Regions from separate parts of the Pseudoalteromonas xiamenensis genome, predicted to be linked through region 1. Evidence: predicted binding sites of a transcription regulator. Region 1 holds the regulator's gene; the other holds the start of a gene.

Region 1 (16,553 bases):
GGCAAGGTTTTGTCTTCCTTACCTAAAATCGCGATGTCGACGTCTTTTTGCAGCTTCCCAAGCGCTACGAACAGCGCTTCTAATGAGGCCTTTTGCGTAGCACACGCCTGTTGACATGTTTCTGGACTGTTTAAAAGAATAGTCCAGAGTTTGCCATCCCGGTGCTTAAGTTCATCTATGTGAAGGTCGCCTTCAACAAACCGACCGTAGTTTGTCGTACCGGAAGGAAACCAACCCGAATGCAACGCGATATAGGCCGCAAACAACGGCAATCCGCAGCAACCAACAAAAAGCCAAAGCGCTTTATTCTTCATTTATTAAGCTCCTTTGTTGAGAGTTAAACGCAACGAATGCGACGATAAACGCGGCAAAACCAAGCAATAACCATTGCAAGGCATAGGCAAAATGTTTCTGTGCTGGCATCGTCGAAATTTGGAAATGAGGGGTAAGATTCGAATTTAATTGACCCGAGGCATAGGCGACCATTGGCAATATGGGGCGCTTTAACTGGCGTTCAAAAAAAGAAAGATCAATAAACTGAACTAGTTGTGGAAATGTGGGATTCTGAGCAGGTTCATCCGCTAACGTAAACCCCTTGAGATCTTTTGATTTAAGTATCGAGGTGAATACTGTCGTTAAACTAGCTACGCTCGGGAGATCTGATGGCGCTTCACGAAGCCCCTGCGCGGGAACAAAACCCACATTCACTATAATCAACGCGTGATTTGACAACTCAAATGGCAAGAGCAAATCGAATCCCGATTTACTCTGCACGACTTGATTGTCCAATAACCACCAATGCCCTTCTACCCACCGCCCTTCTAGCATGGCCGCTTTACCATGTAGCGATTCGTTATTCACCATAGGTAACGCATTTATATCGAGAACCGCAGCATCAGAGGTCGCCAGCAAAGCTTCCTTTTCAACGCCTCGTCGATATTGCCATATTGCGAGACACAGGCAGGTAATGACAACGCATATAGCTGCCAAAACCATCCAACTTGCACTACGCTTAGAAGAATCAATGTTACTCATGTAGGCACTCTATGATTATTAAAATTATTATCGTGCTCTTGCTCGGCTTCGTATTGTTCAATCTGTTCCGCGCGCTTTTTCTCATGGTCAGTGGAAAAGCGGGTGATAAGCCGATGTCCTATTTTTTGGGAAGACGCGTCCTATTTTCTGCCATTGTGCTTGCTTTTATTTTAATTGCGGCAAAACTGGGGTTGATCCACTTCAACCCCAATCCACACCACGTCAAAGAACGTATACAAACACAAACAAACATAGCCACACCACATCAACAAAATGCCAGTACCAAGCTGCTGCTTGGAACGCAAAATGTTGTTTGCTGTTAAGGTGACCATTGAAAATGCGCAACCACACGACCGTAAGGAGAATTGTCCCGAGCGTCACGTGCATGCCGTGAAATCCTGTTAGCATAAAGAACGTGTTGCCATAGATACCTGATTGCAGCGTCAAACCAAGCTCATGATAAGCATGCATGTATTCTTCAACTTGAAGTGCAAGGAAGCTAATACCAAGCGCAATCGTTAAGCCCATGAATAACTTAACCTGACCGCGCTTATCTTGCTCAAGCGCCTGATGGGCAAAATGGATAGTGACGGACGAAATCAATAACACTAAGGTATTCACCAGTGGTAACCCTTTCCACTCCATCGCTTGTGTCACTTCACCGCCTGGTGTCGTCAGCAGCGGCCAAATTGCCTCGAAGGTCGGCCACAAGACTTCGTTTGTCATCGCATTGTTACTGCTGCCGCCAAGCCATGGCACTGAAAACACGCGAGCGTAGAAAAGCGCACCAAAGAACGCTAAGAAAAACATCACCTCAGAAAAGATAAACCAGCTCATTCCTTGTCGAAACGACTGGTCCATTTGTTTTGAGTAAAGGCCGCCTTGCGATTCCGAAATCACATTTCTGAACCAACCGACCAACATAAAGAGCAAAATTGCTATCCCTGTAAACAGTAAATAATGCCCATTCCCGCCATCGCTGTTGTGTTGCATCACCGTCAGACCGGCACCAGAGGCAATAAAGAACAACGCGACAGCGCCAACAATAGGCCACTGACTTTGTGCAGGTACGTAATAGTGTTGATAATCTGAGTTACTCATCACTGTTCTCCATAGAAAACACCGACTCTATCGGTGATTCTAATACTAGTTGCTGACTTTGCTCGGTTATATCAAACAAGGTGTAAGACAAAGTCAGCTCTTCGATTTCATAAGGCAACGCGGTGTCTAAATAAAACATCAGTTCAAACGTTTGATGTTGGCCTGCTTCCATCGGTTGTTGGTTAAAACAAAAACAGGCCATTTTATGAAGATACTTAGAGGCAATTCCCGGTGATACCGAGGGGATCGCCTGCATTACACGTGCTTCTTGGCTTAGGTTGGTCGCCGAAAAGGCCACTTTGGTAATTTCACCGGGTTGAATGGTGACCTTAAAGTGCTCGGCTTGAACGGAGAAAGGCGCGCCTTGTTGAGCATGCGTAGTAAAGCTGACATCGACAAACCTTTCGATGTCAATTTGTTGACTTGCTTGCGCCACTGCCAGACTCGGTTTTCCATTGAGCCCAGTCACTTGGCAAAACACGTCGTAAAGCGGTACTAACGCAAAAGCAAATGCAAACATACCAAGGCTGGTAAGCACTAACTTTTTCAACAACGCGCCATGCATTACTTGATCTCCGGTGGCGTGCTAAAGGTATGGTACGGTGCTGGAGAAGGGATTTCCCATTCTAACCCTTCAGCTCCATCCCATACTTTGGCTGGCGCGGGCTTGCCACCTCTAGCGCATTTAAAGACAACATAGACAAACAACAATTGCGATAAACCAAAGGCGAAACCACCAAGGCTGATAATGGCATTGAAGTCGGCAAATTGCAGTGCGTAATCCGGAATACGCCTAGGCATCCCTGCAAGTCCAACGAAGTGCATAGGGAAAAACAGCACATTGACACTGACTAGCGATAACCAAAAATGCCACTTGGCCAAGGTTTCGTTGTACATGTGCCCCGTCCATTTCGGAAGCCAATAGTACGCCGCAGCCATTATCGAAAAGATGGCTCCTGTCACCAAGACATAGTGAAAATGCGCAACAACAAAGTAAGTATCATGGTATTGGAAATCAGCCGGTGTGATCGCGAGCATAAGCCCAGAAAAACCACCTAAGGTGAACAACACAATAAAGGCTATTGAAAACAACATCGGCACTTCGAAACTAATCGCACCTCGCCACATTGTCGCAACCCAATTGAATACTTTCACGCCAGTCGGTACAGAGATAAGCATCGTCGCATACATAAAGAAGAGCTCACCTGTCAGCGGCATACCGGTTGTAAACATATGATGGGCCCAGACAATAAACGACAACAGCGCAATGGATGCCGTTGCATACACCATAGAGGCATAACCAAAGAGTTTCTTACGAGAGAAAGTCGGCACTATCGTTGAGATCACACCAAAAGCAGGTAAAATCATGATGTACACTTCAGGATGACCAAAGAACCAGAAGATGTGCTGAAACATCACCGGATCTCCACCACCTGCGGCGTTGAAGAAGCTTGTGCCAAAGTATTTATCGGTTAACACCATCGTTACTGCCCCTGCCAACACAGGCATTACGGCAATCAACAAAAATGCAGTAATCAACCAAGTCCAAACAAATAAAGGCAGCTTCATCCACGTCATACCAGGAGCACGAAGATTAACAATCGTCACGATTACGTTGATAGCACCCATAATTGAACTCATGCCCATGATGTGAACTGCAAACACAAACAATGCCGTGTTGTCATTGCTGTATGTGGTGGAAAGCGGCGCATAGAACGTCCAACCAAATGCCGGACCACCGCCTTCCATAAACAAACTGGCGAGTAGCATGATGAACGCAAAGGGTAAAATCCAAAAACTCCAGTTGTTCATGCGAGGCAGCGCCATATCTGGTGCGCCAATCATCATTGGTACCATCCAGTTTGCAAGACCGGTAAAGGCTGGCATTACAGCACCAAACACCATTATCAGCCCATGTACTGTCGTCATTTGATTGAAGAAATGAGGTTCAACCAATTGCAATCCGGGTTGAAATAACTCAGCGCGGATCACCATGGCCATGGCGCCACCTATGAGAAACATGGTCAACGCAAAAATAAGATAGAGTGTACCGATGTCTTTGTGATTGGTGGTAAAAATCCAACGTTTAAACCCAGATGGCGCGTGGTGATGGTCATCATGCCCATGGTCGTGCGGATTAACGATGCTACTCATTGTCCTGCCTCCTTATCGGCATCCAGTCTCGCTTGTACTTGGCTTGGCTGTACGACATCGCCAGTGTCATTGCCCCAGCTATTTCGCTTGAATGTAACTACCCCTGCAATTTGTTTGATAGAGAGTTGTTTTGCAAAAGATTGCATTGCGGTGCCCGGACGACCATGGAGAAGAACGTCGATGTGATCATTAATAGGACCAAGTACTACTTTACTGCCTTTTAAGGCTGGGAAAACGCCTGGTAATCCCATACCGGTAGGTTGATGACACGCAGCACAGTAAGCCATGTAGACTTTCTCACCCTCCGCCATTAGCTCCTCTTTCGATAAGGTTTGATCAAGCAATGCCGCACTAGCTGCAGCCGCTTGTTGTTTTTCAGCCTTTTGTTCTGAGAGCCACGTATCGAAAGATTCCGGTGACACGGCTTCGACAACAACGGGCATAAAGCCATGATCTTTACCGCACAATTCAGCACATTGGCCACGGTAAGTACCTTCTTCATTAACGCGTGTCCACGCCTCATTGATGAAACCTGGATTGGCATCTTTCTTCACTGCAAAATCAGGTACCCACCAAGAATGGATAACGTCATCAGAGGTCATTAAGAATCGAACTTTTTTTCCAGTTGGGATAACCAGCGGTTTATCTACTTCTAATAGATAGTGTTCACCTTTTTCGGCTTTATCCGCGATTTGGTCCTGAGGTGTGGCGATAACGGAATAATAATCTACCCCTTCGCCCATATATTCGTAGTGCCATTTCCACTGCGATCCGGTTATTTTGATAGTGATGTCTGCTTTAGAGGCATCTTCCATCGCAATCAAAGTTTTTGTTGCGGGAACTGCCATTGCAATTAAGATCACAAAAGGAATCGCGGTCCAAAGAATTTCGACTTTGGTACTTTCATGGAACTGGGCAGGGGTCACCCCTTTTGATTTTCGGTGATGGATAATTGCCCAGAACATCGCAGCAAACACCACCACACCAATGACACAACAAATCAAGAAAATGGTCATGTGTAAGTCATATACTTGCTGACTTATATCCGTAACCCCTTCTCTCATGTTGTAGGCGCTATTCGCTAACGCCACTGTTGGTGCAATCCCTGCAAGCCAACCTACTGCAAACCGATACGCTTTCATATGACGTCTCCTTCAATTGCCTTACGAAGCGCGTTCAGGCAATCGTTATTATTATTGGATGACTGTCATAGTATGAGACCGAGGTCTTATACCAACTGCACGACTATTAACCAATTAGTCAATTTTTGAACAATTAGCAAGTAATGAAGGTTAATATGTTATGAATGGGTAATTTTTTGCGATGACTTGGAAATATATCTGGTAATGAACAAGTTATGTAACGTTATTTGAAAAAACAAAATAAAAAGCCCTTCAAATTTGCTTTGAAGGGCCTAAGATAACTCACACTTTTGGATGGTTTGGCGAAATTACATCCATTGATTATTTCTAATTACGCCAACGGCCAGACCTTCTACCGAAAAACTTTCATGTTCAAGATCAACTTCTATCGGAGAAAAATCTTCATTTTCAGCATGTAAGTACACTTTTTTGCCGATTTTCTCAAACCGCTTAACTGTAACGTCTTCTTCTACGCGAGCTACGACAACCTGTCCATTTTGCGCAACTTGCGTGCGGTGTACTGCGAGCAAATCACCATCTAAAATGCCGATATTCTTCATACTCATACCGTGTACGCGGAGCAAGTAATCCGCCATCGGTTTAAACATTTGCGCGTCAACTTTACAATGGCTTTCGATGTGCTGCTCGGCCAAGATTGGTTCACCTGCAGCAACACGACCGACAAGTGGTAAACCTAATTGTTCAGGTTCATCTTCTTCGACTAAACGAATACCACGGCTGGCACCCGGAACCATTTCAATCACGCCTTTTTTAGCAAGTGCTTTTAAATGCTCTTCTGCTGCGTTGGCGCTTTTAAAACCTAATGAATCTGCAATTTCTGCTCGCGTTGGCGGCATACCCGTATCGCGGATAAAAACCTTAATCAGTTCGAAAATTTGTTCTTGGCGTTTAGTTAACGGTCGCATATCACTGGTTTTCCATACAGTACAATTACCTGTGAGTATATACAGTTATTTAAAAATCGCAAATTTAATACCAAAGAACATAAAACCCATGATGAAAAATAAAAAAGCAGGCTTTACCCTGCTTGTTCGTCGTTTTTTGCTGACTAAAAAGTCATCTCGGGAATGTCTCCATCAACCACGAGTGCGCCTGCCGTTTTACGGACAATTTCCTCGACACTCACGCCCGGTGCTCGTTCGAGCAAATGAAACGCGCCATTCTTTATTTCCAGCAACGCCAAGTCAGTCAGCACTTTGTTTATACAACCAGCGCCAGTTAACGGAAGTGAACAGCGCTCAAGTACCTTGGATTCTCCTGCTTTGTTGGCATGCGTCATTGTACAGATGATGTTTTTTGCGCCGGCGACCAAATCCATGGCACCACCCATGCCTTTCACTAACGTGTTGGGGATCATCCAACTCGCGATATTACCGTGCTGATCAACTTCAAATGCACCAAGTACGGTTAAGTCCACATGCCCGCCACGGATCATCGCAAAACTTTCTGCAGAACTAAAAATTGCCGCACCTGGCACCGTCGTCACAGTTTCTTTGCCTGCATTAATGAGATCCGCGTCGAGTTCTTCATCCAGCGGGTATGGACCCATTCCCAAAAGTCCATTTTCAGATTGCAACATCACGGCTGTATCAGGAGGTACGTAGTTCGCTACCAACGTTGGGATCCCGATACCTAAATTAACGTAGTAGCCATCTTGCAATTCTTTCGCCACACGCATGGCCATTTGTTCTCTTGTTAATCCCATGTCACCCCCTCACCATGCGCTTTTCGATGCGTTTTTCGAAATGTCCTAGGATCACGCGATCAACGTAAATTCCTGGCGTGTGAATTTCACTTGGCGCTATGTCTCCAGGTTCAACTAACTCTTCGACTTCCACAACGGTTATTTTTCCAGCTGTCGCGGCCATTGGATTGAAATTCATCGCGGTGTGGCGGTAAACACAATTGCCAAAACGGTCGGCTTTCCACGCTTTAACAATCGCAAAATCGCCTGTGATGCTTTCTTCCATCACGTATTCACGACCTTGAAACATTTTGTGAGGTTTGCCTTCTGCGACCATTGTGCCAACGCCTGTCGCCGTAAAAAACGCCGGGATCCCAGCGCCGCCTGCACGCATTTTCTCAGCAAGCGTACCTTGTGGTGTCAACTCCACGTCTAAATCACCATTCAACAACTGCTGTTCAAATAACGCATTTTCCCCCACATACGAGGCAATCATCTTCTTGATTTGCTTGTCTTCCAATAACACACCCAAACCAAAACCATCTACACCACAGTTATTCGAGACAACGGTCAGTGCGTTTTTACCTTGTCGCTTTATTTCGGCAATGAGCCCCTCCGGAATTCCGCATAAGCCAAATCCACCCGCTATCACGGTCATGCCATCTTCAAGCCCAGCTAACGCCGCTTCGTAGGAATCAACCACTTTATCAAAACCCGCCATACGTACTCCTATTGCACTGTCCAACCACCGTCAATAACAATGGTTTGCCCTGTGATGTTTCTCGCCAGAGGGGCGACCAAAAATTGCACGCTATGGAAAATCTCTTCCACATCGATAAACGCCTTTTTAGGCATTGGCGCCAGCATGATACGGTCAACCACCTCTTGTTCACTCATGCCATGTTCTTTGGCTTGGGCCGCAATTTGTTTTTCCACCAACGGCGTTTTTACATAGGCGGGGCAAATGGTGTTTATCGTTATGTCGAACTCAGCAGTCTCAAGCGCCATGACTTTTGATAACCCAACCAAACCATGTTTTGCCGCGACATAAGCCGATTTGTATTTTGACGCCACCAGCGCGTGAATAGAGCCGATGTTAATAATGCGGCCGAAGTTCTGTTTGCGCATGTGTGGCAATAACGCCTTGCTTAACATCGCAGGCCCCGTCAACATAACGGCCTGCAACATTTCCCATTTTTCAAGCGGATAATGTTCAAGCGCTTCAACGTGCTGGATACCCGCATTATTAATCAGTACATCAATAGGACCGAGCGTTTGGGTAAGATGCACAAAACGTGCGCTGTCCAACATGTTTAAGCCAATGCCTCGTGCCTTAAACCCTTTCGCAACAATCTCTTGAGCTGTTTCTATCGCTTGGACTTCATTAACATCACTCACCACAACATCAAAATCTAATGCCGCGAGTCGATGCGCAAGGTGCTGGCCGATGCCACTGGCTCCGCCGGTAATCAATACCTTCTTCATCTCATCACTCCGCTAAAAAAGCCGCAATTTCAGCTTGCTTACTGCTGATGGAGAACAACCCATCTAAATGGCCCCACCCTCCATTTATTTCGCTGATAGACACCGATTTATTCATCTGTTTAAGCGTGTCATAGAGCGACCTTACGCCTTCAGGGCGAAGCAATAAGTCACCTGAGGATGGTATGAGCAAGACCTTCGCTTGAATACGAGCAAGCGCGCCTTCTAGGTTTTGGTTCATTCCTGCAGAAAATAACTGTGAAGCGCGGATGAGATACAACACATGATTTGCATCTTGCAATGACGCTCTGACCGCCGCACGCTGAGCCAAGATTTGGTTAATTTTTGGAAGAACACGAATGTCCTTCATGGCCGGCTCATCTAATACCTCAAAATCTTTAAAACTTGCGTTATAAATAACGGGGTGCATAGCATCTTGCGTAATATTCAGCAGGGTCGCCGTGAGTCCAGCGATCGGCTTTTTGCCTTCGTAATAGTCCCCATTGTTCCAGTTAGGATCTAAGCGAATGGGTAAAGCCCATTTTTCCAGTGCAGCCACGGTCCATGCATCCATCGTTGCCGCACCAATAACATGGAGCAATCTTTCCACTTTATTGGGGTAACGGACCGCCCACTCCAACGCTTGAAAAGACCCCATGGAGGCACCTGCAACGGCATACAGCTTGTCAATGCCAAGGCTATCCAAAAGGCGTTTTTGAACTTCCACAAAATCACCAATTGTCACCACTGGAAAGTCTAATCCATACGCTTTGCCTGTTTTCGGATTTAGAGAGGCAGGGCCTGTGGTGATCACATTGGGGTCGTACACATTGGCGTTCACCAAGGTATCACTACTAATAACAAAAAACTTATTGGTATCAATCGCTTTACCTGGGCCAATGATCGCATCCCAATAACCAGGCAAGGGGTCACTTTCCGAATATTTACCTGCCGCATGCGACGTTCCTGAGAAAAAGTGAGTGATGAGGATGGCGTTATCCTTTTTCTCATTAAGCGTACCGTAGCTTTCATACCCTATCACCACCGCTGGTAAAGTAACGCCAGATTCGGTAGTAAAGGCCTTCGTTTCAAATCGTTGTTTTTCAACCAGCAAAGTTTGGGCGTGTGCCGTGAAGCTCAGAATAACAAGCCAAAATACACTGAATAATTGCCTTTTCATCGTTCTTCCTCTTTAAAACCAAATAAACAAGCCTAGTGCCAATGCAACCCCAATCAACGGGATCAGCGCGGTAAGTGCCGCCATTGACCAATAGGCGCGTTGGTGCGTTTCTTTACAAATGGCGCGAATCGTCGTAACCACATAACCATTGTGTGGCAACGTATCGAGTGCCCCCGAACTAATGGCCACAATACGATGTAATTGTTCTGGATTAACACCTGCATCCAGGTAATGCGGTGCAACGAGCGGTAACGCTATCGCTTGCCCGCCGGACGCCGAACCGGTTAACCCCGCAATAACACTCACTGCCATGGCCGCGCCGAGTAATTCATTGCCCGGCATAGCAGTCATTACATCAACAGCGGCATTAAATGCGTCCGTATTCTTAGCAACCGCACCAAACCCCACCACGGCTGCCGTATTGCCAATCGCGACAAGCGCGCCTGTCGTCCCTAAATTGACCGCATTGGTTATTGAGCGAAAACGTTTAAAGTTGATAATCACAATACTCAGAACGCCACCGAGTAACGCGACAATAAGCGCACTTTGTTGCAAAGCTTCATGCAGCGTAAAGGACAGCAGTAACACAACAATAAGCGGGATGACTCCCGTTATGGGATGGGGATAGTCGCGTAAAGCAATGGCAGGATCATCAGGACGAGTGTCAAAACGCTCTCCATTTGCTTTTGCTTTGTTAATCATACGCATGAGCCACCAATAACCGCTGAGTGCCATAAAAATAGCGACGACAAGACTCACTTCCCACGCAGCGTAGGGTGACGTACCTAAATATTTGATTGGGATCCAATTTTGAATTTCGGGGCTGCCCGCAGACGTCATCGTAAACGTCACTGAACCAAACGCTAACGTTGCAGGGATGAAGCGACGTGGTAAGTCGGCATCTTTAAATAAGCCGAGGGCCATGGGATATACGGAAAACGCCACAATAAAAACACTTACGCCACCATAGGTAAGCACAGCACAGGCGATGACCACAGCGAGCACGGCGTGCTTCATTCCCAATTTAGCAACAATGAATCGCGCCACACTGTCGGCGGCTCCACTATCTTCCATAAATTTACCAAACAGTGAACCGAGTAAAAACATGAAAAACCAAGCACTAATGAAACCGGCAAAACCAGACATATAGGTGCTTAAGAAATTCACCTGCTCGCTAAGCGGAAACACCTCCATATTACTCGACAATGCGACGATAAGTGCACACAAGGGTGCAGCCAAGAAAAGATTCACACCTCGTAATGTCATGATTATCAGGAGGATAAGACCACCTAAAAGACCTACCATACTGAGCATATCCAATTCCTTTATTGTTATAGTCATGCACCAAGAGCAACCTCAAAGTGCATTGGAATATAATCAGTCTGAGACGAGTTACACAGAAAATACATAGTACTAAGGTTATAACCAAGCCCACCCCCCGTCGTGGCAGGGCTACAGCACCGATAGTACTAAGGTACTAATTCACTTTTACACACATTCTCCTAGAGTCGGATTAGTTTAAAAACTCGAACAACCCAAAATGACAATAACAGGGGCAACAGGATGAACAGAAAGCCAACTCGTGTTTCATATCTCGCTCTCGCCATCAGCACCGCACTTTCTAGTATGGTGGTCTACGCTGAAGACGGAGCAAAAAAGGCAGAACTTGAACGCATTGAAGTCACGGCTCGTAAAACCGTGGAAAACTTACAGGAAGTACCCGTCGCCGTTACCAGCATTGGCGAATCTGCGCTGATGGAGAACGGCATCTCAGTCATGACTGAAGTACAGCAGTTTTCACCCAATACAACGCTACAGGCTAGCCGGGGGACCAACTCGACGATCACGGCATTCATTCGAGGCGTAGGTCAGCAAGACCCGCTGTGGGGATATGAACCGGGTGTTGGTATATACGTTGATGATGTGTACATCGCCAGACCACAAGGTGCGGTACTCGATTTATTAGATGTACAGCAAATAGAAGTACTACGTGGTCCACAAGGTACGCTGTATGGTAAAAACACCATTGGCGGCGCAATAAAATACGTCACAAAAGAAATGACTGGTGACGCAACCTTAAACATTGATGGCACGGTGGGGAGTTACAATCAACGAGACTTGAAAATAACTGGGCAGCTTCCCATCTCCGATAAGATTTACCTCGGCTACGGTTACGCAAATCTGACGCGCGATGGCTTCGGTGAATTTCTACAAATGTCACAGGCAGGCCAAGACAAAGAAAATTACAACAAAGATGTCAGCGCCATGCGTTTAACGCTTGAAATGCATCCGACTGATAAACTTTTTTTCCGTTTAGCTTGGGATAAAACAGACGACAAATCGAATGCGAAAGGTGGCTACCGATTATTGCCAAGTTTACTGACAAACGCCCCTATTCCGGACAGTGTTTTTGATAGTTACACCAGCATGCCCACTTGGAATAAAGTGGAATTGGAAGGCTACAGCTTAACCAGCCGATGGGATATGGATGATCATACATCCTTCAAATATACCGTCGCAAAACGCGATAGCTATTCACCCACCAACATTGACTTTGATAACACACCTCTCAAAATCTTCGATGTGCCCGCCATTTATGACGACAACCAATTAACCCATGAACTGCAAGTGACCCATCGTGGGGAAAACTATAAAGTCGTTTCTGGCTTATACTACTACGATGCCGAATCCTGCGGGCAATTCCAAGCTATTCTTGAAGTTTTAGGTCAAAGCTTAGGTGCGCCAGGCCTTACCCGTGAAGTCAGCGGTTGCAGCAATTCCACCAGCAAAGCGTTTTATGCACAAGGTAATGTGGATTTGAACGAACAGTGGTCACTCACCCTAGGCGCTCGATATACCAGAGATAGCAAAGAAGCGACGGTTAATAATGGATTAGTGTTTGCCACGGTTTACCCTGAATCCAATTGGATACCGGGTTATGTTCGCCCTGAAGGTGAACTGGTGCCAAATGTGCTTGACGACAACAAAGACTGGTCACGTTTTACGCCTCGAGTGGGTATTGAATACCAGTACTCTGATGACATCATGTTCTTTGCAAGCTACTCACAAGGGTTTAAATCTGGTACTTATAATCCTCGAGCTAGCACGACGGAACCCGCAGCAAATCCTGAAATTGTTGATTCCTTCGAGTTAGGTATGAAAAGCGAATGGAACAAGACGCTACGGGCCAATCTGACACTCTTTGCGCTTGACCACAAAGATCGCCAATACATCTCTGTATTGCCGGGTGCAACGTCAGCTGATTTGAACCAACGACTCGGCAACATTGGTAAATCTTCGGGTAAGGGCGCAGAGTTAGAGCTCACTTACATCGCCACTGAGTCACTCTCCTTTGATGCCGCCATCGGCTACATTGATAGTTCGTTCGACGAAGTATTGGATACCGACCAAGCAACCGGTTTAACCTTTGATAAGTCCGAGCGTTTTAGTATTTCGAATACCCCTGATGTTACGTTTAATGTCGGGGCAAATTACAAAATCTACTCCGAGTTTGGAGATTTTGTTCTCAACGCTAATTATTATTATCGCGGTGATTACGTTCTATTTGAAGAAGACAGCTTGCTCACTCAAGACGGGTATGGACTCTTAAACTTCAACGTGAATTGGTATAGCCAAGACGGTAACTGGCGTGTCGGTCTGCATGCGAAAAACCTGACTGACGAAGAATATATGATTGGTGGCTACCAATTTGTAACACCAGACCCAACGGCACCAAACGATACGAGCAAATACACCCCGGGTCTTGGCGGTGACAATACACTCATTGGTTATTACGGTGACCCTCGCACTATTTCCTTGACGGTTGGTTATCGTTTCTAACACCACTTGACGAGGCAGCAAGCGGATCCCCAGCCACCTTGTTGCCTTGTCTATTTTCTCAAAATACCATATAACTGAGCTAGTTGGAGAGATTGAGGATGACACACGTGCAAGCCATAATTGCCGATGATCACCCGCTTTTTCGCAGTGCATTGCAACAAGCAGCTGCACAAGTGATGAGCAATGAACAAATAAAAGAAGCCAGTACGGTTGACGAGCTCATGATGTTATTGGTCTCACATCCCGAAACGGAACTCGTCTTTTTAGATTTAACCATACCGGGAGCAAAAGGGTTGCAGGGCCTTGCGAACCTTCGCAATCAGTATCCTGATATCTTGGTCGTCATGGTTTCTGCGAATGAAAGCCCGCAAATTATAGAACAAGCCATGGCACTGGGTGCGAGTGCGTATATTCCTAAATCCGCCTCTTTAGAACTGATAGCTGAAGCAATTACCAAAGTCATTGAAGGGGAAAATTGGTTACCAGACCAAACTGAACTTATGGATCAGACTGATTCTGAACAAGCGCAATTTGCTCGCAACTTGGAAAAGCTCACGCCACAACAATATCGTGTGCTCGCCATGATCGCGGACGGCAAACTCAACAAACAAATTGCTTATGCGATGAACATTCAAGAAACCACCATCAAACAGCATGTGTCTGCCATCTTGAAAAAGTTAAATGTTTACAATCGCACACAAGCGGGGATTTTGTTCAACCAATTATCAACGATTGGAGCCGAGTAGTTAACAAGCGAACGTGTTGTATTTTGCTCGCTCCCTTTTGCATAGCGTGAACTACAACGCAGTTGCAATACGCTTTAAAAGTCGCTTAAGGGCGGGCGCTTTGAGCGGCTTATATAAAAGCGGGTAGCCACTGTCGGTGATTCTCTCTCGGATTAACTCATCATGATTCGCTGTATTCAGTATAATCGGCATTGCTTGCAGTGATAACTCAGCAACCACGTCCAACCCTGTAACGCCACTGTCAAGTTGATAATCCGCAATAAGCAAATCAGCCTTGCTCGTCGCCACTAGTACTGCCAACTCCTGTTGGTTTCTCGCGCACTGGATCTCACACCCCCAGTTCGTGAGTAATTGTTTCAACGCCTCTAGAGCATGTTCGTCATTATCCAGTAGCCACACAGAAAGACCTTGTAGCTGGCTATCTCCCGTAGCCTCAATGAGTTCTTGTCCAGATGTTGTGCTTAAGGCGTCTTCACACGGCAGGGTCAAGGTAAACTGTGTGCCTTTCCCTACTTCTGAGCCCATGGAAATATGAATGCCCAGCAAATCACAGATCCGCTTACTGATCGCTAAGCCTAATCCTAACCCTTGCCCGTGAGAACGATCGCCAAGTTGCTTGAACTCTTGAAAGATGAGTGTTTGATCTTGCTGTGCGATACCAATACCGGTGTCTTCAACCATGATGGACAACCGTTGTCCATCTCGCTCTAAACGCAAGCGGACTTCGCCTTGTTTGGTGTAGCGTATGGCGTTACTAAGTAAGTTACTTAACACGCGTTTCAAAAGTGCTTTATCTGTAGTAAGCGAGACCGGACACGGGCTGACGTCAAACGCCAACCCTTTAGCTTTTGCAAGGGCTCGATATTCATTACACAACGGCGTTAATAAAGACGCCAAGTTAAAAGGGGCTATCGAGGTCTTGAACGCGCCAGCCTCCAATTTCGTCAATTCTAAAATGCTTGACAGTAAATCCTCTGCACTGGCCAACGCATCTTTGATGTTCTCTGACAAACCTTGAAGCTCGGAGCCTTGTGCACGCTCACTCATTAAAGCACAAAACAAACTAGCAGCATTGAAAGGCTGCAGTAAGTCATGGCTGGCCGCAGCAAAAAAGCGAGTTTTACTCTCAGTTGCAAGTTCAGCCTGCCGTTTTGCGGTTTCGAGTTGTTGATTGGCATTCGTGAGTTCAACGGTACGGGCCTGAACCTTTTCCTCAAGGTCCGTATTCACTTGCTCCAGCGCTCGTTGCTGGCGTACAAAATCAGAAATGTCCGTATAGGTCGTCACAAAGCCACCTCCGGGTAACGGATTCCCCTGCATTTCAAACACGCGACCATCATTGTGCTGACGACGATACTTGTAGGCACTTCCTTGTTTCAAATACGCGAGTCGTTTTTCAACCTCTTGATATAGATTATTGAATTCAAACAACTGCCGCTGCGCGTTGAGGCGGATCAGTTCTTCAACAGGACGACCGATGTACAAACTCCCTTCGGGGTAAGAAAACATTTCACTGTAGCGTTGGTTCCATGCGACCAGCTTCAACTCACTATCGACTACGCTGATACCCTGTTCTACGTTCTCAATGGTGGCTTGCAGCAAGTCGCGATTAAAGCGTAATACTTGACTGGCTTCATCCACAAACTCCGCAACGTGTTCAATAGATTGCGCTTTTTCATCTTTACTGGCTTGTAATATAAGCCGAGCAGAAGGCCCACCGATGAGGGCTGACATTTCACGCTCAACCAAATCTTCGATGTGACGAGGTGCTGTTTCTTTCCATTTTCCACGCTCTTTCGGAAATTCTTCGTCAATCAGTTGCGCAGTTGAGTCTGGCTCACCAAAACGCAGTAGCAAGTCTGCACAGTCTTGATATGTAAGGGGTGTCAATAATGCTTTTGGCTCTGGTTCACTCAATATAAATTTATTACTTTGCAGACGTTCTGCCAATCGCGCCTGGCTAAACCAAGGCACAACGAGATACACCAGTGTATTGACGAATAACGAAAGCAGCACAGCCTGACTAATGGCATCAAGACCAATACCAAATAAATCTTTTGGAGCAAGCCAAGCAATTCCCCACGGTCCTGCATGCAACCAATTTTCGGGGCCAGACAAACCGGTGATAAGATTGGGCAATAAGAGCGTGTAAAACCAAATCACAGAAC
Region 2 (16,553 bases), on a different replicon from region 1:
CTGATTGATAGGATGAGTCCAAAGCTTCATTCTTTTACCTTAGTAAATATAATGGAGAGCACTGAGTAAATGGATTTGCGCACGGGCAAGCCAAGCTAAAAATGTGTTTGAAGGTACTAGCTGAACGGTTGCTCGAGCACCTGATGGCAGTGTATTGGCGTTTTCATCATTTACCGTGAAATGCAAACGCATTCTCTGTGCATCGCGAACCCAGCGATTTGACACTGTTGGCGTCGCTAAACGTCCATTTGCTTCAATTTGGCCGTTACTAACACCGGCATCAAGACTTTGAATCTGAGCAGTGAATACTTGTCCAGGACGACTATCAAATGCAATTAAGGCTGATTGTTTAGATTGAATTTGCCGAAGATTTTTTTCGCGAAAGTCTGCAACAACATCTACGTTATCCGCTACAAGCGCAATGAGCGGAGTCCCTGCGGCAGCATAAGTACCTGATTCAAGCTGCAGATTCGTCACCACACCACTATGTGAAGCGACAATATATGTATAAGAGAGGTTCAATTCCGCCTTTGCCAACGCATTGCGCGCGATTTGAACATTTAGGTTTGAATCATCGGTTTTTCCACGCGAAACAACCAACTCTTTTAACTTTGCTTCTGCTGCAACCCAGTTGGCTTGTGCTGCTGTCGCTGCACTTTGCCCATCATCACGGATCTGCGTAGAAACCACATGTTGTTGAAACAAAGCTTCTAATCGAGAGGCTTCCCGGCGCTTTTGCTCCGCTACAATTTGAGCTGCATTTACTTGTGCTGTTGCTGCCGCAATCGCCGCATCTAGCTGCGCATTGTTAAGTTCAACTCGCTCAATATCGAGTTTCGCCTGTTTAACAGCTAATTCGAAAGGAGCGCTGTCTAGTGAAAATAGCTTGTCGCCTTTTTGAACCTGTTGGTTATTGGCAACATAAATTTTTGCTATTTGACCACTAACTTGAGGTGCGACTTTGGTGACCACTCGCGTTGCCATCGCTTCTGGTGTCACAGGCATGAGCAGATCAGCAATCAAAAAGTATCCGAATACCAGTGCAAAAAAAGCACTGGCGAAACGAATCCAACGAGCGAATTGTTGATCGGGCGTCATTATTGTTTCTCCTCATGATTAAAAGCAGCCAGTTGCTCTAGCGCATTTTTTGCAATTACACTAAGCACATGTGCAAAAGCAGCTTGCTCCTGCTCACCCAAATCGGCCAAGATATGTTGCCGCACGCGCAGAATCTCAGATTCCATTTTCTCCAAAAGTACTTTGCCGTTAGCCGTTAAACTCACAATGCGCGCGCGCTTGTCTTGCGAACAACACTGGCGCGTAATCAACCCTTGCTCTTCCAGTTGCGAAAGTGTTCGCATTAACGAGGGTAATTCGATTTCCAAAGCCTCCGCCAATTGCTTAGTACTTAAGTGATCGCCCAAACGCTGCAACTTTAACAGCGCAGTCCATCTTGGATGAGTTAAACCGAGCGGTGCCAATGCTTTGTCCGCAACAGATTTCCACAATCGGGATACGCGCCCTAACTGCTCGGCAAGTGAAAGCTGCATAAAGGTTGATAATTCTTGAGTCATTGGAAGTTTAATTTACTTAGCATGCTAAGCAATATAACTTAATTAGCATGCTAAGTAAATTGATTTATGCATCTAGTTTTGCACCCTTTTCCTTTGCATATATGTTTGAAAGCGGGAATCCACTTAATGAAATGGCTTTAATACTGTGAGAAAAAAGCGAAGTAGTTCACCATCTATCGAGCAAAGCGTTTAGGGTTGCATGCAGTCAGAATATTAGAGAATAGCTTTAGTCGTTGCGATTCTGTTCCGCACAGGAGAATACAATCAAACATCTAATTTGAATTGAATGGGGTACAAACTTTGGCTCAGGGTACAGTCCACAGCTCGACGTGGACTCGTGTATTTTCCTGTCACTTATCCTTTGCAAAGCGCTGCTCATTGACTAGCCCAAGTAGATGCGCAGTTGCTGTAGCATCCGCAAGCGCTCGGTGATGGTCACGTAGTTCAATGTCAAGTGCAGCACATAATTTACCTAACGAATAGGATGCGTGACCTGGTAAAAATTTTCGAGCAAGCTGAACCGTACAAAGTTTCGGTCTTTGAAAGGTCCGCCCGTGCCTTAAAAAACTTTGTTTCAGAAATCCGTAATCAAAATTGACGTTATGCGCAACAAAGATCCCCTCTTGAAGTTTCTCGGCAACGATATCCATGATTTCGCCAAATGTCGGTGCACCTTGCACCATTTCATTACTAATTCCAGTAAGCCCTATAATAAATTGAGGAATTCTCCGCTCGGGGTTAACCAAACTCGACCAAGAATCCACAATTTCACCGTTTCTGTATTTCACGATGGCAATTTCAGTAATTCGATCATTTTGCGCTTTTCCACCGGTCGTCTCTAGGTCAACAACTACGTATGGCTGTTTGGGGTCGAGCTGCCATTGAACCGTTTGCACCCCAACCTTTAAGCCTGCCTGAATTAATGCTCGGATTGAAACGAGCTGGTTTCGTCGAAGGACATCTCCCGGTGCTTTTATTTCCTCAAAACGAAGACCCGATCCATCTACAATGACGAGATCAGGATAACCATCTTTTAATCCTTTGAAATCTTTCGTCATTGCTAAAAGGTGAGCTTTTATAGACTCGATAGGTGCATTTTCAAGCAATAGAATTAAGGGCTCTAGCAATTCTGAATGCCAGTAAAACAGCGAGTTTGGTTCACCAAAATAGCGTGTGGAGTGTTCAATTAAGAGCTTCTTTAGATCACTTGACGTTTGAATTGACGCTAAACGTGTATTCACTTCATTTTCTAAAACACGATAAAACTGGTTTTGTTTTAGGACTTTCGGTGTCCGCTGAAATTCATTGAACACACCTGACTTTTCATGCTCGTACAATTCACGCCAAAATACCAAACCAAATAGAACACGCCACAAGGTATTTTCAACATGCATAGCGGAACATCCAAGCCGATGATAATGTTCACATACGCCTTGCTCGACTTGATTCTTAAAAGCTTCATCGATTGCTAGGGTCGACACATTATTTCGAAGTACGTCAGTGAGAACGCTCGTTCGTTTGTGTTCAAATTTGCGTTGCCAAAAATCTTCAGCAAACAAAATCAGCTCTTCGTTTTCAGGCTCGGCCATCACTCCTTCAAGCAGCGATTTACATGCTTCAACATCGCCATTTTGGAAATGTCGCCGTATTTTCTTTTCAATTGCTTTAGGGTGCTCGCTTTGCAAAATACAGTGTTCTGCGAGTACTTCATCGATTTTCTCTAACTTCGTAGACATTCGCAGGAGTAGATGGTGATAACGCTCAATTAACGAGGGATCATCAATGTGCTTTAACTCGCTCAAAGCATCGAGCGCACTGCGAGCCGCTGAAACCAACGCCTCTTCAACCATCGTTTTGCTGATGGCTGTCCACTGCGACAAGTTAAAGGCAAATTGCGCAACGGTAATATCTTCGAAGCGCGCTTGCTGAAATTCTGATTTGTTTTGTCGTGTAGACAAAATCCCCATGTCACGTAATGAAAATTGATTAATTTGTCCAGAGCCTGAACCAAAGAACAGAAACTGCCAGTAATCAAAATCAGTTTGTGACCCCAGAATAATAAACTGTTTGGCAAACTCACTATTTACAATCAACTCACTGTATTGTGTGTCAGTCAGATAGGCCTGCCATTGCGCTTTCTTCGCTGATTTGCTTATTCCCGTTAAGTTCAAATCACAGGACAACGCTTGAAGCTGAGCTTTATTTAAGCTCAGCAGAAACTCATTAATGTATCCAGAACTTAAGGTACAAACCCATCCACTCTCAAAAAGCTCTAAAATTCGGGTCGGTACATCATCTATTTCTTTATAAATAAGCGTTGATTGTTCAAAAACTTGATGCTTACGAGAGAACAGCCGAATGAGCAAGCACAAGGCATCTTCAGACAACGTATCAAGAGCATGAAACCGTGCCAATTGTGCTTCATTTAACAGTGACAAACTGGTACAGCGAATAAAATGCCTTAGTTCATTAAAATGAGTTAAGTAGTACTTTTCAGGCAAGATGACTTGAGGCATAACGGCTCATTACTGTTTTTTTAAACAGTATAACGAACTTGCTCAAAATTGCTATGCTTCCCTTGGCTGAAGCTAGAAAGGTATTGAGGCTGATAAAATTTTCTAATTCAAATATGAACGATTCAATAATCCTAAAACTTTTTAAGTTAATTGTTAACAAGGAATACTGTTGTTATCTTTATAATCGCGCACACACTTTCTAAACACAAAAGAAACATAACCCTCACTTTTTACAAATAATCAGATAAAGCATTTACAATTCGATTTAACTAATCTAAAGTACCCATGTTAAATACATAACAAGGAAAACTTATGAAAATTTCATTTAAGAAAAAAGAATTAAAATCTCTATCAAATGATAAATCTAAATTGCTTTCGCCTAACACACCAAATGTTTTTGGTGGCAATAATGGAGCAGGACCAAGCGAAGATAAAGTGTCAAAGCGCTTTTATGCCTGTGAAAAAGAGTAACACTTAGCTTTTTGATGGCCTTGACTTAGTTCAAAGGTCATCAACAAACATTCTTACGAACCAAATAAAGTTGAATTTCGTCATGAAAATAGGCATTAAGACTCTTGAATAGAAGTTTTCACTATATAACTTTCGCTTGAAGTTTAAAATTACAACCCCTTCATGAAATGTTATCTTTATAATAAAAGCCACTTAAAAAACAACCAAAAATTAAATACCTATTTAAGATAAAACCAACCAAATAAATTATAAACTTGAGCATGAATCGTTAATCTACAATAAAAATATAACTACCTATTATTCTCAACAAATTAAAATATCTAAGCTGCTTGGAATGAAATAAACGCACAATTACGGTAAAAAAGCCTAAAGTGATTGGTAAAAGGACGCAAACACAGCTTACGTCCTTTGGATATTGAAAACCATTTAAGCTTCAGACACACGTAAAAACAATATGTACATTAAAGGGTTATGTGCTTATTACTTGACATTTAACATACACTTAATACGTGTCAGCCGTTCTAATGTGTAGTTATGCGCCTGTTGAGCCACTTCATAGGCGTTGGGGTACTCATTCGGCTTATCCACTTCTGGAATCCAATACTTTCGACGAGACAGCCTTAACCCATGATCGAAGCCACCTACAGCATTAAAAATTTCCACTGCAATAGGCCCATTGAAGTGCGTTAGAATGGGCGTAAAAATATCCTCCCAAGGCAACCAACAATTCACCAAATCACCTCTATCTGGTGGTGAAGCTTGCGCATAATGAAGACGCCCTTGGCTGGCAATTGCTTTGATCTGCTCCGCATAAACCGTTGGTCCATCCCCATCGAGAACTTCTTGAGCGCTGTCGAGTACGACACCAACCGTTTGGTTCTCGATTGTGTCTAAAAATGACATCAATTGTGCTAGTTTATTGGGACCTGGAGTTTCCCAATGACTAATTGGCTCTATCGCGAGCTTTACACCTTGTGACTGAGCGTACTCGCCGAGAATTTCAAAACTTTCTTTCGCCGTGTCATAGCGCTTTGCTAGCTCATCTTGCAGACTATCGCTCCATACCTCTTCACCATTTGGAGCCTTCACGACAAAGCCGCCATACGGTATGACCATCGGCCCCATCATAATTTCTCCACCAAGCGCCTTGGTAATATCGACTCGTGACTTTAGATAAGCGATACCAGCTTCGCGAGTGGCCTTACAGGATGAACTAGGGTCACAATCGGGTGTCGCACCTACGTTTGTCGCCACTTTAATGTTGCTAAAGCCTTCTTCATCCATCCGCTTACGAAAGGCTTGGTACGCTTTAAGCTCCTCCTCATAGGTGGGGTACTTGTAAGATGTTGTCTGTTCTCGACCTGGGTGAAATTCAAAACCACAGTATCCCATCGAAACTAGATGGCGCATGTGGACTATCGCCTGATCTAGAAAGTCACCATCTTCAATCGAAAAGTTGGACCCGAACATAAAAAAGCTAAAGTACATGTCTATTTTTTGTTGCATGTGCGTTTGCTCCTATTCCTTGGCGTTACAAACCAATCACTTCTCGCAAATATTTACGAGCCATTTGAGCGTAAAGTAATGGCGTTGCTTTTGCTGGGTCTTGTTCCGCTTCAACGACCAGCCAACCTGCAAAATCCTTATCAGCCAACGCTTGTAAGATCTCTTTGAAGTCAAGACACCCTGCAGGATCGCCCGGTACTGTAAAGACACCTCGTAATATGGCTTCTTTAAAGGAAAGGTTGTTGTCTAAGCTATAGTTCATCACATCTTGGCGAATATTTTTCAGATGAACATGCTTTATGCGGTTACTATACAAGTTAATAAATTCGAGGTTATTGCCTCCAGCGAAATGAAGATGCCCAGTATCCAAGCATAAATGTACACAATCAGGATCGGTCAGCTCTGCTAATCGTCCAATCTCGTCCATGGTCATTACACCCGTTCCCATGTGATGGTGATAGCACATTTTCACACCACAACAATTTGCTTTGTGGCCTAAGGTGTTTAAACCATCAGCAAGTCGTTTCCATTGATCATCGTTAAACTTCGGCGCATTAGGCACCAACGCTATTGGTTGTTGATGTGATGAACCACCCAATTCAGCGAGCACAAGATCACCGCTTTGCATTTGTTTGATAAATTCAATTTCTCTGTCGAAATTCTCAAGCGTACTTTGGTACATCTCATTAATCGTAAAATAAGTACTGACCCAAGGCTCTGACATTTTCAAATTGCGAATATCAAGTTCACGTTTGAGTACAACAGGATCCGTTGGATACTTGTGACCGCGGCTACATCCCTCAAACCCTGCTAAAGCCATTTCGCTAACAATTTGACCAAAAGGAATACCGATGTCGATGTCTGGAAAATCATCGTTTACCCAACCAGTAGGCGTGATCCCAAATTTGACGGAACCCGCTGGAAACATAGTGTCATTACTCATTTTAAACTTCCTGTCGTTGATGGTGTGAATTAGGTTCATGTTTGGACATGCAACGCGAGCCTACCTAAATTTAGTACTTGGCTTAAATTGCCAAGCATTGTTGAAATTGATTCTGGGTGGCTGGCTCCATGAACCATAACCTGGTCCCTTTGCACCAGACGGATTCGCATCAATTGCTTGCCAGAGTAGGCCTTCTGTATAGGATGCGGAGCTGACAAAAAACGTCGTATCCTGTTCACTCTTGCCAAAGCCTTCGCGCCAACTGTTTGGTAATTGATACCATGTACCTGTATACCAAAGCTTAATGAGGTTGCGTGCAACTGGGCCTAATTTCACATCCCCTAAAATTTGCTGACGAATACCATTGATAAACATTGTTTCATCGGCGGACGCCTCATAGACAGCACTAAACGTTGAAAGCAATTGTTCAACTATCTCCTCGCCGACAATATTAGTAAGCGTGTGCAAATAATCATTCACTTGCCCGGTGCCATTAAGTGCTAAGGCATTGAAATCGGTCAGTGCACCGGAAAGTTCAACAAACTGATGCACTTGATACACTTCCTTGACCATTATGCTGTCTCCCAAGTTTTTATACTTTTTGCTTTTAACTCTATCGAGTCATACCTCATCTCAAAGGTTGGTCCACCATTCACTAACGGGTTGCTTGGTAATGGATTTCGGATCAACTGGCTTGCACATTCTTTTAAACGAAACATGCCACAAACAGCGCCGATCAATTCCTCCTGGCCACCTCTAAATGCACGATTAATCGTTGAAAGAAAGGCTTGGTAGTTTTCATTGAATTGAAGCGCGGCCTGTTTAAGTTCTGAATCATCGGGGAAATCGGCCACTTTTGGATTGCATTTCACGGGATGTACGTTTTTGTAGTCCACCTCAAATTTTGGCCCCGTTGGATGATCTGGGGAGTCACCTGTTTGGTAGTACTGTCCTAGCTTCAATTGCTGAAAACGGTAGTAGTGAGATAACTCACCTTGTTCGTTAAATATTTGATGGGTATGCCCTTCACCTTGTTCAATAATCAATTCAAGTGCATTGAGTGCCGACGTTTTATCAAATACTTCTACCACTTCCCCACCACCTGAGTAGTAATAGCGGTTGGAAACCTGAAATTTAGGGTCACCAATAAAAATGGTTTCACCTTTTTGATTTGCTTGGTCTTCTAAATACTCAATGCCTTCTCGAATGGCTTCGTAAAAATCGCCAATACTATAAAAACTGTAAGTTGACGATTTAAGTGGTTTGACTGCTTTCAATTCAAAAACATGGTGATTACTTCTTTTGACGCAACCTTTAAACTTACTGTCTAACTGTGGCACCCACTTTGAAGGTCGTTCAATTTGAAGAAACGTATCGAGTGTTGTAGACGAAAACTTATCAATAGAAACTAAAAACTCCGATTCACCATCTGGCAGATAAGTGGGATAACTTGGCACAAAATCCTTTGCTTCAAAATCTGGGTGTTTACCCAGTGAATTTAATACATTCGCAGCCAGTGTGATATGGAGCATTTCCTCAACCAGTACCGCACGAATAACTGCGCTTGCTTCTGGGTTTGTTTCAGTCTTTATGCTGTATAGCGCAGTTAAATAAGGTGGAATTGTAGCGTGCTCCAACTGAACTGCGGCATCGAGCATTTGGTACAAATCTTCTATACTATTTATCACTCGGTCACTCATGGCCTGCTTCCTTTGCTAGTCGAAAATCGGAATTCGAGACAATATTCACGGACTGCTTACTCATTTCATCCAGAATGTATTCACTTGTTTTAAAGCACAGTGCGGCTAAGGTTAATGTGGTATTCGAAGTACCGATACTTGGCATGCTGCCTGATCCCACCAAGTACAAGTTAGGGTGATCCCACGAGCGTTGATATGCATCAACTACCGAGTTGCCCGCAGTTGTTCCCATAACATGAGTGCCTGAGAAATGATTTCCACCTCTAAAATAGTAGTTTTCGCCTTGATAGTTGAAGTAGCCGTAGTCGAGAGGTGAATAGCTAGAGAAGTCTTCCGCTCCAAGCCGTTGGAAAAATACTTTGGATGTTTCGCGCGAGTATGCAATGCCTGCTTTAGAGTAGTCAGAGAGATTGTAGTTGATTATGGGCCGCATGTTTCCGAGTGCATCCTTGTACTCTGGATCCACTGTAACTCGGTTACTCTCATCCGCTACTTGCTCGACCATATAAGCAAACAGCAATTGGTTTGAAATACGATCTACAACACTTTTGCGTAAATCTTTACCGAATCGATTTTGTTCATCAACTAAGGTTTCAATGTCAGTAAACGGCGAACCTGTAGCCCAGCCCCAGCCATCATTATGAATATCAATACCAAATGGAGCTTGTTTTGAACGACTACGACCGTAACGAAAATCTGCAACACCAGACGTACATTTCGTACCACGCATGGTTCCAGCTGCCTCTGGCAATAATCCCCATGCCAGCAGGTAGGTGTGGTCCATTAGGTTTTTACCCATCAGGCCACTTGAACTCGGCAATCCTGAAGCCAGCATTAATCTTGCATTTTCGATTGCGTTTGTTGCAAGAATGTATTTGCTTGCACTCACTTTCGCGAGCGTAAACTCTGTACGTTCAGTACTTGAGTAATGTTTAAATTCGATATGCTTTATACTTTGGTCATCGCTATCCACAACGACTTTACTCGCTACCGCCTGAGGTAAGAAATCAACTAACCCAGTTCGCATTGCATCTAATAATGTTTTTCTTGCATCGTATTTTGCTTGAACAGGGCAGATCGGCACGCAATTGTTATTGCCTTGACATCGGCCTCCTTGCTCAACTTGATGCGAACTTATCGCTCCAACAGGCTTGAACCCTCGACCATTGTCATAACGTTCATTGGGAATCCCATTTCGACCTTGTGGGAATGTTCTGACGGTAACTGTATGCGTTTCGCCATACAGTTCAAACTCGGCGCCATCAATACCCTTTCCAACAATTTGGTCTAGGTAGGATGGTGGTAACCCATACATAGGGTAAACGTAATTATCTTCATACTTAATACCGTAGAACCCCTGCTCTTCCACATTCGCAGACACGCCAATTTCCCGTTCAGCCAAACGATAATAGGGCATTAAATCGTCGTAACTGATAGGCCAATCAAGTCCAACGCCATAGGTGCTCTTTATTGCGAAGTCTTCCGGCAACATTCTGAGAATTTTTGCTTCCCAATGCATCGTGGTGCCGCCAGTTACTCGCGTGTACGTGCTATCGAGTGCCAAAGGGCCTCTTTGCACCATATAACCCTTTGTGTCATCAACTCCCGGCGTCAATTTACTCACATCAGTAGATCTTGGCATTGGGGCATTTGGGTTTTCAGGGTAGGGTGCGTTGTTATCTTTAGAGGGGTTTAGGTAGTAGTTGCTTACGTACTCTTTAAATCCTGTGTAGGTCATGTCTTTGGCAGGCGCGGCTTCGAGCAATAATACTCGATACCCTTTTTGAGTGAGCTGTTTTGCAAGGATTGCCCCACTTATCCCTGAACCAACGATGCAAGCGTGATACTCAGATTTGTTTGAGCGTTCAATCGCTTGTTCTAACGTGATTTGTTGCAGTGTCGAAATTGAGTCGTTCATTTAGCTTTTCCTTTGCTATCACCCATTAACAACTTGATTAACATTTATACCAAAGTGAGTGTAGCAGAGATTTCAAAAAGCAAATTAATTGTTGGAATCAAACATAGCGGTTCAATTTAAACCACCACTAAAAACATCAAAATTAACAACAAAATACCTAATAAATAGGCCAAATTCACACAAAAAGTAAAAATTCAAGCATTTCAAAGGCAAGCATATCGAGATAAATAGCACAAAAAATATTTTCGATAGCAAATCAAACATTTGTTAAATAGTTATTAATTTTCAAGAGAAGAATCGAAAATCGTGTTTATACTTTGAGTGCGCTTAGTGCGTATACAACGGATTGCGAATGTGAGGCTTGGAGTAATTTAAATTAGTTGTATGTTTGGCTTCTCACACAAACATTCCGAGAATTTGAAATCTATTCATTGAGTTGATCTTGGAAAAGTTATGACTAATCAAACAAATACAGCACTGTCTGCAGAGAGCGAATGTGCAACGTCTATCGCCGCAGAACCATTGGACAAATGGGCAGTATCGGCACGTCAACACGTACTTGAAAAGATGGTAGCGAACATCTCTCCTGACGATGGTGAGCGTGGCGCAGTACTGGCTTCTCCATCTCGTTCTAACCCTAACTACTACTATCATTGGATCCGCGACGCAGCTCGAACAATGAGCGAAATTGCAAAACTAAATGGTTTAGATAAGAAAAACTTTAAAGACCAAAACTATGAAAGAATGATTGAGTACGTTGAATTCTCCAAGATAAATCAAACTACCCCCACAGTAAGCAACAGCCCTGGCGAACCAAAATTTAAAGTCACAGGTCAAGCATTTAATGGTCCTTGGGGTCGACCACAGAATGATGGGCCTGCGCAGCGCGCCCTAACCTTGACACGTTGGGCTAATATTCTGCTTGCGAACAATGAGAAAGAATACGTCTCGGGGACGTTATATGACGGACAAGAACCGTCTTTTAGCCTTATCAAAGCCGACCTTGATTTCGTCGCAAACCATTGGCAAGACCCGTGTTTCGATTTATGGGAAGAAGTTGATGGCACGCATTTCTATACGCGTATGCTGCAACGAGTAGCTCTTCGTGAAGGCGCTGACCTCGCTGCGCTATTGAATGATAAAGGAGCGGCTGATTACTATAATCAACAAGCAACCTTAATTGAAAATGCCTTTGACGACTTTTGGAATGAAGAAAAACGCTACTACGTCGCAACACTAAATCGTGTTGGCGGTTTAGACTATAAAACCTCAAATCTAGATGTTGCTACGACACTGGGTGTTTGTCAGGCATTGTCAGATACCCACCCATTTTTAAGTGCAAACAACGATAAAATTCTGGCAACCGCGTATGCGCTCCATCAGGCATTTAACCCTCTGTATCCGATAAATTCTATAGAACACATTGCATCCGGAGAACCGGTAGCGCCGGGTATTGGGCGTTACCCTGAAGACAAATACGCAGGCAGCGCACCTTTGGGTGAAGGTAATCCATGGTTTTTGTGTACTGCATCATTGGCAAGCGTTTGCTACAAAGCTGCGGCACTCTTTGCTGAGCAAAAAAACGTTGAAATCACGCCATATAATGCTGACCAATTGAATCTCTCGGCACAATTAATTGACGAAAATTTGATTCTCAAATCAGGTGACAGTTTCAACAACAAAACAAAAGCGTTTAAAACAATCTTGCTTGGTTTAAAAGCGTTAGGTGATGCTTACCTGCGACGCATTCAAATCCATGCGGGTGAAAATGTGTCGTTGTCTGAGCAATTTAGTCGCTATAACGGATACATGACCAGTGCGAATGATCTAACGTGGAGTTATGTATCTGTTGCTATTTGCATCGACTTACGCAACGCACTCAAAATTTAACAATGCCGGAGCCTAAAACAAAACGTTTTGGTTTTTAGATCGCTTAATTCTTCACAATCCCGTTGTATGTGATGAGTACTGTGTGCCCGTGACACTAGCGCACAGCTAACCCGATTGGAAATGGCATCTGATGCCATTTCCATCACTAACAATATGGACATTGGATGAACTATCGAATCACGCGTGAAATTGACGCAATTGGTCTCATTAAATATCAAGGAAACTTGCTACTACCAAACTTAGTGACACGTTGTTCGATGTTAGAAAGACCTGTTCGCCGAGTTCGGTTCAATCTCAACGCCCCCTCTGTGCTTTCTAAATTTTTTGCTTCATTACCGCGGCCCAAAAAACTAGGTGCCAAAGATGAGTGTTACCTTGTTTTGTGTCCAATCATCAGTCCCATATTAACGTAAACTAACCCGTGAGCAACAAGACATGAATATACCAATTACCGCCCCAATTAAGATAATGGTAAAACGCGTGGACGATGTACGTATTCACACGTTCATCTCTTCCTATGAAGGCGACAACATTGCCAATGCAACACATATCATTGAAAGCAAAAATGTGTTGGTTTTGGTTGATGGCCAATTTTTAAAACCTTATGCAAAACTCTTTAGAGAATACGCGGACAGCCTTAAAAAGCCAATTGCTCGACTGTATCTGTCTCATCGCCACCCAGATCACTGGTTTGGATTAGGTGATGCGTTCAGTGATGTTGAAATCTACACACTGCAAGAAACCATTGACTTTCTAAAAGAAAATGGAGAAGCGTCTCGAGAAGACCATATACCTAAGCTTGGTGATCTTGCGCCTGATTCGGTCGTTATACCGAAAAATGCTGTAAAGCCTGGTATCGAGGTTGTTGATGGCGTTACGTACATCATTGAGAAAATTGTCGATACTGAAATTGACTACGGGATCACGCTAAAGCTACCCGAATTAGGCGTCTATATCGTTCAAGATTTAATCTACAGTGGCACACATCTCTACCTCACAAAATATTTAGACCACTGGATGGCGCAATTTGAAGACATGCTTACGTCAGACTACGACTTGTTTCTACCTGGTCATGGCGAACCTGCAGATAAAAAAGAGGTAACGGAAAACCTTAAGTACCTTATTGCTGCAAAACAGGCCATGGCCGATGGATTAAAAGATGAGGCATTTAAATCCTTTATGTTGAAACGCTTTCCGACTCGCCAATGCCCTGCAATTTTCAATATTTATCTGCCCCGCTTGTTTGACGGTGCAAGTGACTTTTAGTCGGCTGTAATTACGCTTTTTCACGCTAAAGGAGATTAAGCATGGAAACAAAATATACTGTAGGGCAATACCTTACTGAACGACTTGAACAACTCGGTTTAGGTCATCTATTCTCGATTGCTGGAGATTACACGATTGAGTGGATCAATGAGCATATTGAACCAAGTAGTATTGAACTTATAGAAGAAGTTAACGAACTAAATGCAGGCTACGCAGCAGACGGTTACGCTAGAATAAAAGGCATTGGTGCGATGTGCTTCACTTATTCAGCCGGCACACTAAGCGCCGTTAATGCCGTAGCCGCGGCGTACGCCGAGCGTGTACCGGTTGTGGTGATTAATGGGGCTCCAAGCATTAAGAAACGCCTAACAGCTCAACAAACCGGATTCATTTATCACCATATGTTAGACGGTGAAACCGATTTAAACATCTACAAGAATATCACCGCAGCGGCTGTCAAGCTAGATAACCCTGATTTAGCACCAATGCTGATTGACTTAGCGCTTACTCAATGTATTTCTCAAAAAAGACCCGCCTACATTGAGCTTTTAGAAGACATAGTGAAATTGCCATGTCAACCTCCGCAAGGGAAACTGAAACCAACAGCCATAATTGCCGATGACGCAAGCGTGGTTGCAGCTGTAGCGAAACTTAAAATCCGCTTGGAAAAAGCCGAAAAACCGGTAGTTTGGCTGGGCGCTGAAATTGATAGAATGGGACTACATGATGAAGCTAAAGCGTTAATCAAAAAATTAAACCTGCCATATGTGACCGAACTTATTAGTAAAGCCGTAGTGTCTGAAAATGACCCTTTATTTGCAGGGGTCTATGACGGGCAAGCCTCCTCTATGCTTACACAGTCATTGATTGCGAATTCCGATTTTGTGCTCGGCTTAGGTGTATGGCTTTCTGACATCAACTCGTTGGGTGCAACGGTCGACTACGATAAAACCGCATTTGTTTCTTGGGATACCGTAAGATTGGGTACTTATTTTGAGGCACAAGTCCCACTTAAAAGTTTTATCTCGAGTTTACAGTCACAATCAATTGAATGTTCAACAACTCAGCGCATAGAAACAGCTCAAGTTACCCCAAGTGAACACTTCAACGGTGCGATTTCTTACCAAGGTTTCTATGATTTTGTCCAGAGCAAAGAATTCATTAACGACAATGTGATTGTTGGCAGTGACGCTAGCTTGAATTTCTTTGGCGGCATTTTGTTAAAAGTTGGCGCACCTAGAGGCTTTGTTGCGCAACCGACTTACTCTTCAATTGGCTACATTGGTCCAGCTGCAACCGGGTTAAGTTTAGCGAAACAACCTCATCAACGAGTAGTTGCATTTACTGGTGATGGCGGCTTCCAAATGACGGTACAATGTTTGTCTACACAAACACGTTTCTCACTAAATCCCATTATTTTTATCATGGATAATGGCGTATATGGCGTTGAACAATGGCTTTATGATGCGGAGATATTCTCAACCGATCAGGCATTTTTCGAATCCTGTGTCTTACATCGCTGGGAATATAGCAAGCTCGCAGATGTGTTTGGCTGTAAAGGCTGGGTGGTCAATACCTACGACGAGCTAGAGAATGCAATGTCCGCAGCACTAGACAATTTGGATAGTCCGTCAATCATTCAGGTCAAAGTACCGCAAAAATCACTACCGAATAATGCGAAGTGGAAGAAAAAGTAAGCTAATTTGTTTGCACTACGCAGCATGAGGCGACCTGAGTGTTGTTCTTTCAGGTCGCCTCTATTGTTAAATGTTTAGCTCGACAGGCACCATTGCTTAACTCACTTTTGCCTTCTACTTTAGGCACTTTAGGTAAGTGTGGCCTTGACTAGGTTCGCGCATCAATTCGAAGAACGTTATCGCATACCTCACAAAGCGCTGTTTACTACATTATTTCGTGTACGGGCGCACGCCTGTTTAAGCACAGAACAAGTGGGATAGCAGCGACGTAAAATACCATCGTAAGTAACCAAATAGCACCTGTCCATTTGTCTTTAACAATAAAGTAAAATGAAGAAAAAAGTAGAGGAGCAATAATGGATGCCAGGCTCACTATGGACATCAAAACCCCTTGTAATTCACCTTGATGTTCTGAAGGAGTCCGTTTAGATGCCAAAGCTTGTAAAATAGGCGTGCCAATTGTGCCTAATGAGAACAAAGGAATAACCCAATAAACTTGCCATCCTTGCCAAGCCACCGCAAGCCCAATCAGTGAAAGACAAGCACAACTAAGCCCTAATATCACCGTTTTAACGTCACCAAACCATTGTTTTACAAAATCAGCAAGGTATGCCTGAACAATTATCTGACACACACCAAATAATCCGAGCGACACACCAATAGAAAGAGTACTCCAATTAAATGTGTCTTTTCCCCACAGTGCCCAGCACACTCCATAGGCCTCGCCGGTCGAACTCAACAAAAAGAACAACAACATCAAAGGTTGCAACATTTTATCGGTTGAAAACATTCTCAGCGAACGAAGTAAGTTCACTTTAGCGTCAGGTGTGTCTTTACTTCCGGTAAAGTTTGATTCAGACAAAAATAGCATGGCTAACAGAAGGTTAATCATCGAAAGGAATGAAGCAACCATAAAAGGCGCCTTCGCACCGTACTCCCCTAATAATCCTCCCAGAATAGGGCCTATTAGAAAGCCTGTCCCGAACATCGCATTTAACATTCCAAAACGTTTAGAGCGTTGGCTTAAGGTGGAACGATCTGCAATATAAGCGAAGGCGATGGCCATTGTCGC

The links. Region 1 encodes LexA, which represses DNA repair genes until DNA is damaged. Its sites were predicted from a motif close to TACTGTATNNNNATACAGTA; they were not measured.
Region 2: the regulator LexA is predicted to act here: its motif matches at 4,101-4,120, upstream of NI389_RS17720 (exonuclease domain-containing protein).

The regions. Positions count from the first base shown of each region.
Region 1 is NZ_CP099917.1:2,322,227-2,338,779, reverse strand. It holds gene NI389_RS10855 (transmembrane cytochrome oxidase associated protein) at 1-314, opposite strand, end outside; gene NI389_RS10850 (SURF1 family protein) at 304-1,035, opposite strand; gene NI389_RS10845 (DUF2909 domain-containing protein) at 1,047-1,358, shown strand; gene NI389_RS10840 (cytochrome c oxidase subunit 3) at 1,258-2,136, opposite strand; gene NI389_RS10835 (cytochrome c oxidase assembly protein) at 2,129-2,701, opposite strand; gene ctaD (cytochrome c oxidase subunit I) at 2,701-4,290, opposite strand; gene coxB (cytochrome c oxidase subunit II) at 4,287-5,432, opposite strand; gene lexA (transcriptional repressor LexA) at 5,741-6,358, opposite strand; gene NI389_RS10815 (3-oxoacid CoA-transferase subunit B) at 6,502-7,158, opposite strand; gene NI389_RS10810 (CoA transferase subunit A) at 7,160-7,858, opposite strand; gene NI389_RS10805 (3-hydroxybutyrate dehydrogenase) at 7,867-8,622, opposite strand; gene NI389_RS10800 (E22 family MetX-like putative esterase) at 8,627-9,799, opposite strand; gene NI389_RS10795 (GntP family permease) at 9,812-11,113, opposite strand; gene NI389_RS10790 (TonB-dependent receptor) at 11,363-13,639, shown strand; gene NI389_RS10785 (response regulator transcription factor) at 13,738-14,385, shown strand; gene NI389_RS10780 (PAS domain-containing hybrid sensor histidine kinase/response regulator) at 14,437-16,553, opposite strand, start outside.
Region 2 is NZ_CP099918.1:141,050-157,602, forward strand. It holds gene NI389_RS17705 (DUF2955 domain-containing protein) at 1-30, opposite strand, end outside; gene NI389_RS17710 (HlyD family secretion protein) at 40-1,098, opposite strand; gene slyA (transcriptional regulator SlyA) at 1,098-1,574, opposite strand; gene NI389_RS17720 (exonuclease domain-containing protein) at 1,925-4,090, opposite strand; gene NI389_RS17725 (hypothetical protein) at 4,403-4,561, shown strand; gene NI389_RS17730 (sugar phosphate isomerase/epimerase family protein) at 5,042-6,067, opposite strand; gene iolE (myo-inosose-2 dehydratase) at 6,093-7,010, opposite strand; gene NI389_RS17740 (hypothetical protein) at 7,071-7,583, opposite strand; gene NI389_RS17745 (ferritin-like domain-containing protein) at 7,583-8,710, opposite strand; gene NI389_RS17750 (GMC family oxidoreductase) at 8,703-10,628, opposite strand; gene NI389_RS17755 (glycoside hydrolase family 15 protein) at 11,082-12,518, shown strand; gene NI389_RS17760 (MBL fold metallo-hydrolase) at 12,954-13,784, shown strand; gene NI389_RS17765 (alpha-keto acid decarboxylase family protein) at 13,826-15,481, shown strand; gene NI389_RS17770 (TCR/Tet family MFS transporter) at 15,687-16,553, opposite strand, start outside.